Martelella mediterranea DSM 17316: one gene and its partner. The main gene of each other region encodes a partner of the protein of the gene in region 2 in a complex. Links are inferred from orthologs where the notes say so. Each region holds a gene or a part of one and is shown on either strand. Other genes may lie near its edges.

Region 1 (3,117 bases), 1.8 Mb from region 2 along the record:
CCGCTGCAGACGCGCCGGCCAGAACACCGAGCCCATGGCGGTTTCGACGGCCTTTTCCTCCAGCGCGAAGCCGGCGGCCTTGACCGCCGAGATCGCGGCGGCGGCATTGGCATATTGATGCCGGCCCGGAAGCGCCGGCAGCGGCAGGTCCATCAGCCCGTCGCCATCCTGATAGACCAGCCGGCCATGTTCCTCATGGGCGGAGAAATCCTGGCCATAGACATGCAGCGGACAGCCGAGCCTGTCGGCGCTGGCGATCAGCACCTCTTCCGCCGCCTCATATTCCTGCTGGCCGATCACCACCGGCACGCCCGGCTTCATGATCCCCGCCTTCTCGGCCGCGATCAGCTCAACCCGGTCGCCGAGATAGGCCTGATGATCGAGCGAGATCGGCATCACCACGGAAACGGCTGGTTTGTCGATGATATTGGTGGCGTCGTAGCGTCCGCCCAACCCAACCTCCAGGATCACCACATCGGCCGGAATTTCGGCAAACAGAACGAAGGCCGCCGCCGTTAGCATTTCGAACACGGTGGCTTTCGCGCCCTCATTCGCCGCCTCGACCCGCCGCAGCGTCTCGGCCAGAAGCTGATCATCGACATAGCCGCTCGCCCCGCCCGGCCCGCCGATGCGGAACCGCTCGTGCCAGCGCACCAGATGCGGCGAGGAATGGACATGGACGGAAAGGCCCGAAGCCTCCAGCAGCGCCCGGCAGAAAGCGGTGGTCGAGCCCTTGCCATTGGTGCCGGCGATATGGATCACCGGCGGCAGGGAGAGATGCGGATTGCCGAGCTTTTCGAGAAGCACCCGGATGCGATCCAGCGACAGATCGAAGCCCTTGGGATGCAGCTGCATCAGGTGCTCGATCACGCGCTCGGCGGCGCCGAATGAGGGGTTATCCATGATTGATCCGATTCTGCGGGCCTATCCCGCCCGTGGCGTTCGCGCGCCCTTATCGTCCGCCGGAGGTGGCCGACCGGGAAGACCGCCGCCGCCTTGGGCCGCACGGGGTCTTCTCTGTCTTTCTCAGGCCTGCTGCGCCGGGGCTTCATCCGCGGCAAGCGCCGGTTCGGCTTCCGCCTGCGACGCATGCGGGCCTTCCAGAAGCCCGTGCGGGGGCGTTGCCGGCGCGCCGGTCATGATCTTCAAAAGCCGCGCCAGCGTTTCCGGCAGGTCATGGCGCTTGACCACCATGTCGACCATGCCGTGCTCCAGCAGATATTCCGCGGTCTGGAACCCGTCCGGAAGCTGTTCGCGGATGGTCTGCTCGATCACGCGGCGGCCGGCAAAGCCGATCTCGGCGCCGGGTTCGGCGATATGCAGGTCGCCGAGCATGGCGTAGGAGGCCGAAACGCCGCCGGTGGTCGGGTTGGTCAGCACCACCACATAGGGCAGGCCGGCATCGCGCATCATCTCGATCATCACCGTCACGCGCGGCATCTGCATCAGCGAGAGAATACCCTCCTGCATGCGCGCGCCGCCCGACGCCGGGAAGATCACCAGCGGGCATTTCTCATCGAGCGCGCGCTGGAAAGCCTGGATGATCGCCTCGCCGGCAGCCATGCCGAGCGAGCCGCCCATGAACTTGAACTCCTGCACCACGGCAACGAGCTTCAGCCCCTCAAGCGTGCCGAGACCGGCGAGGATCGTGTCTTCCTGATCGGTCTTCGCCCGGTTTTCCTTCAGCCGGTCGAGATATTTCTTGGAATCGCGAAACTTCAGCGGGTCCTGCGCCACTTTCGGCTGCGGCAGGTCCTCATAGGTTCCGTTATCGAACAGATCGGCGAGGCGCGCGCGCGCGGGCATCTTCATGTGATAGCCGGAAGACGGGATCACCCACTTGTTCTCTTCCAGATCGGTATGAAACACCATGGCGCCGGTTTCGGGGCACTTGATCCACAGATTCTCGGGCACCTCGCGGCGGCCGAACATGGAATTGATCCGCGGCCGCACGTAATTGGTAATCCAGTTCACCACATGAACCTCCTGAATTTCTTTGCCTGCCGTGTGCCAGATTTACTCGGCGGCTGCAAGGCGCGCGTCCCGCACCCCGCTTGAAAGGCCCTTCACGAAGGTCGAAACCGCGTCGACCGTGTCTTTGCCCGCCTTGCCATCGGCGGTCAGACTGCCGGCAATCTGGTTGACCAGCGCCGTGCCGACGACGACGCCATCAGCCGCTGCCCCGATCAGGCGCGCATGTTCGGCGGTCTTGACGCCGAAGCCGACGCAGACCGGCAGATCGGTATGCGCCTTGATGCGCGAAACGGCCTCGCCGACCTTCGAAGGGTCAGGCAGCGCCGAGCCGGTGATCCCGTTCATTGAGACATAGTAGACGAAGCCGGAGGTGTTTTTCAAAACCGCCGGCAGACGCTTGCCGTCCGTGGTCGGCGTCGCCAACCGGATAAAGTTCAGCCCGGCGGCGAGTGCCGGAATGCAGAGCTCATTATCCATTTCCGGGGGCAGGTCGACGATGATCAGCCCGTCAATGCCGGAAGCCAGCGCATCGGCGATGAATTTGTCGACGCCATAGATATAGATCGGGTTGTAATAGCCCATCATCACGATCGGCGTATCGGCATCGCTCTTGCGGAATTCTCTTGCCAGTTCCAGGGTCTTGGCCAGCGTCTGGCCGCCCTTCAGCGCCCGCAAGCCCGCCATCTGGATCGACGGGCCATCGGCCATCGGATCGGAAAACGGCATGCCGAGCTCGATCACGTCCGCGCCCGCCTTCGGCAGCGCCTTCATGATTTGAAGCGAGGTATCGAAATCCGGATCGCCGCCCATGAAATAGGTGATCAGCGCCGGCCGACCCTCGGCTTTCAGCGCGGCAAAGCGTTTTTCCATGCGTTCGGTCATACTCTACTCCGTGGCATCGTCGATGCGAAATAATCGGCGAGCGGTGCGCCGGCCATGGCGGTTGCCATGAATGCGCGCCGTTCGAAATCAATCACGCCCAGTTCCCATACGCAGGCCATCGGGCCGGGCGGGACGGGCGAAAAGTCGGGCGGCGTCATGCCGAGATCGGCGCGCCAGAGCCCGTGAGAGAGGATGCCGCCTGGAAGCCACCAGTGCATAAGCAGCCACCAGGCCTCCTCGCCGCGATGCAGCACCGCAAAA
Region 2 (3,043 bases):
CTTTCCATGAGCTACTTCGGCTTGTTTTCCAGATAGTGTTCCAGCCAGTGGATATCATAATCGCCGTTGGCGATATCCTGGTTTGCGATCAAATCCTGAAAAAGCGGCAAGGTCGTGTCGATCCCGTCGACGACGAATTCGTCGAGCGCCCGCTTCAGCCGCATCATGCATTCCACGCGGGTGCGGCCGTGAACGATCAGCTTGCCGATCAGGCTGTCGTAATAGGGCGGGATCTTGTAGCCCTGATAGACGCCGGAATCGATGCGCACGCCAAGCCCGCCCGGAGCATGAAAATGCGTGATCGTGCCCGGCGAGGGCCGGAAGGTGGCGGCGTTTTCCGCGTTGATGCGGCATTCGATCGCGTGGCCGGAGAAGGTGATGTCCTTCTGCGTCACGGAGAGCCCGGCGCCTGCGGCAACCCGGATCTGTTCGTGCACGAGGTCGATGCCGGTGATCGCTTCTGTGATCGGGTGCTCGACCTGCAGGCGGGTGTTCATCTCGATGAAGTAGAACTCGCCGTTTTCATAGAGGAACTCGACCGTGCCGGCGCCGCGATATTTCATCTTGCGCATGGCGTCGGCGCAGATTTCGCCGATCTTCATGCGCTGCTCGACGTTGAGCGCCGGCGAATTGGCCTCTTCCCAGACCTTCTGGTGGCGGCGCTGCAGCGAGCAGTCGCGTTCACCCAGATGGACGGCATCGCCCTCGCCGTCGCCGAATACCTGCACTTCGATATGGCGCGGCTTGTCGAGGTATTTTTCCATGTAGACGGAATCATTGCCGAAAGCGGCGCCTGCTTCCCCGCGCGCGGTGCGGTAGGCCTCGATCAGGTCGTCCTTCGAGCGCGCGAGCTTCATGCCGCGTCCGCCGCCGCCGGCCGTCGCCTTGATCAGCACCGGATAGCCGATCTCTTCCGCCGTGCGGAAAGCGTCGTCATCGGTGTCGACAGAACCGGCGGAGCCGGGAACGACCGGAATACCGAGATCTTCCGCGGTGGTTTTCGCGGTGATCTTGTCGCCCATCATGCGGATATGTTCGCTGGTGGGGCCGATGAAGGTGATGCCGTGGGCCTCGAGGATCTCGGCGAACTTGGCGTTCTCGGAGAGGAAGCCATAGCCCGGATGCACGGCGTCCGCGCCGGTGATCTCGCAGGCGGCGACGATCTGGTGGATGTTGAGATAGCTCTCGCGCGAGGAGGGCGGGCCGATGCACACGCTCTCGTCGGCAAGGCGCACATGCATGGCGTCGGCGTCGGCCGTGGAGTGCACGGCAACGGTCGCGATGCCGAGCTCCTTGCAGGCGCGCAGGACGCGAAGCGCGATTTCGCCTCGGTTGGCGATCAGGATCTTGGAAAACATGAGCTCTGCCACCCGTTATTCGATGACGACGAGCGCTTCGTCGAATTCGACCGGCTGGGCGTCATCGACGAGGATCTGCACGATCTTGCCGCTCTTCGGCGCGGGGATCTGGTTCATCGTCTTCATGGCTTCGATGATCAGCAGCGTCTGGCCTTCCTTGACGTTGGCGCCGACTTCGATGAAGGGGCGGGCGCCGGGCGCGGGCGCGAGATAGACCGTGCCGACCATGGGCGCCTTGACGGCATCATCATGCTTGGGCGCGGCAACAGCGGCGGCCGGCTCCGCGGCAGCGGAAGGAGCGGGCGCAGCCGGAGCGGCGGACGGGGCAGGGGCGTAGTGCATCATCTGCTGCGGAGCCGCCATGACTTCACGCGCGACGCGGATGCGCATGCCTTCCTGCTCAACCTCGATTTCCGTCAGTTCGGTATCGTTGAGGATGACCGCCAGTTCACGCACGAGCTTCGCGTCAACAGCCTTCTTCTGTTCTGCCATGGGATGTTTTCCTTTGTTCTTGTTATTCCGCGAGGGTTTTGAGAGCGCGTATCGCCAGAAGGTAGCTATCTTGTCCGAAGCCACAGATAACCCCCTTCACCGCAGGCGATATCATGCTCTTGTGGCGAAACGCCTCGCGGGCATGAATGTTGGAGATATGGAGCTCCACGACCGGCACTGCAATGGCGCGGATCGCGTCGTGAAGCGCAATGGATGTATGCCCGTAGGCACCGGGATTGATGGCGACGCCGGCCGCCTTCTCATTGGCCTCGTGAAGCCAGTCGACAAGCACGCCCTCATGATTGGACTGCCGGAAGTCTATCGAAAAACCGAGTTCCTCGCCGAGCTTGCGGCATTCATTCTCAATTGCGGCGAGCGACATATCGCCGTAAATGCCGGGCTCGCGCTGGCCCAGCAGATTGAGATTTGGTCCGTTGAGGACGAAGATCGCGCGTGTCATGCATCAATTCCGGTTTCGCCTTCTCCTATAGACGTTCAAGCCTTACAGGAAAAGCCCCAAGACACACCGTTGCCGGGATGTGGTTAAGCTTGTTCAGCCAAAAATAGTCAAGAACACACGCCCTTGCCGCAGTCGCGGATATTGTCGATGGTCTCCTGCAGGCGGTCGGCGCCGACCGCGCCCGGCAGCATCACATCGCCGACAATATAGGAGGGGGTGCCGGAGACGCCGAGCGCGCCGGCGAGGCCGAAATGCTCCTGAAGAGCCTCTTCCGCCGGGTATTCCTGCATGGCCTGGTCGATCGCCTGATCGTCGACGCCGAGGGAGGCCGCCACGGCGCGGGCTGTCGCCTCGGTCGCGCGCGAGCCGGAGCCCATCAGCGCGCGGTGGAATTCCTCGTATTTCTCAGGCGCAGCCTTGAAGAAGGCGTAGGAGATGCGTTGCGTGGCTTCGGATTCCGGACCGAGCACCGGGATTTCCTTCAGCACGAAGCGGACATCGTCATTGGTGGCGATGATCGCGTCCATGTCGTCAAGCGCGCGCCGGCAATAGCCGCAATTATAGTCGAAGAACTCGACGACGGTGATCGCGCCGTCCGGATTGCCCATGATGCTGTCATAGGCCGGCAGATAGAGCTTGTCCTGATTCTGGGCGATCACCTGGGAAGCCTGGGCCTGCTGCTCATCCGCCTGCTTGCGCTGCAGCGCCACCTGCACGTCCAGAAGCACCTCCG

What was found.
Region 1: the proteins of accB (region 2) and accD are in contact, whole or in part, in a solved structure (PDB 8UXZ), measured with the Escherichia coli proteins. The link is inferred for Martelella mediterranea DSM 17316 from one-to-one orthologs.

Annotation. Positions count from the first base shown.
Region 1 is NZ_CP020330.1:784,022-787,138, reverse strand. Bases 1-2,795 are described here. They hold accD (acetyl-CoA carboxylase, carboxyltransferase subunit beta), read right to left. Parts: upstream 1,975-2,795; coding sequence 1,027-1,974; downstream 1-1,026. Other genes in these bases: trpA (tryptophan synthase subunit alpha), read right to left, coding at 2,017-2,795; Mame_RS03580 (bifunctional folylpolyglutamate synthase/dihydrofolate synthase), read right to left, coding at 1-903. Outside these bases: more of trpA, read right to left, coding at 2,796-2,856; Mame_RS27600 (hypothetical protein), read right to left, coding at 2,853-3,117.
Region 2 is NZ_CP020330.1:2,625,483-2,628,525, forward strand. Bases 113-2,833 are described here. They hold accB (acetyl-CoA carboxylase biotin carboxyl carrier protein), read right to left. Parts: upstream 1,851-2,833; coding sequence 1,374-1,850; downstream 113-1,373. Other genes in these bases: accC (acetyl-CoA carboxylase biotin carboxylase subunit), read right to left, coding at 113-1,358; aroQ (type II 3-dehydroquinate dehydratase), read right to left, coding at 1,873-2,310; Mame_RS12280 (DsbA family protein), read right to left, coding at 2,418-2,833. In the rest of the region: aat (leucyl/phenylalanyl-tRNA--protein transferase), read right to left, coding at 1-8; more of accC, read right to left, coding at 12-112; more of Mame_RS12280, read right to left, coding at 2,834-3,043. UniProt on the Escherichia coli protein: This protein is a component of the acetyl coenzyme A carboxylase complex; first, biotin carboxylase catalyzes the carboxylation of the carrier protein and then the transcarboxylase transfers the carboxyl group to form malonyl-CoA.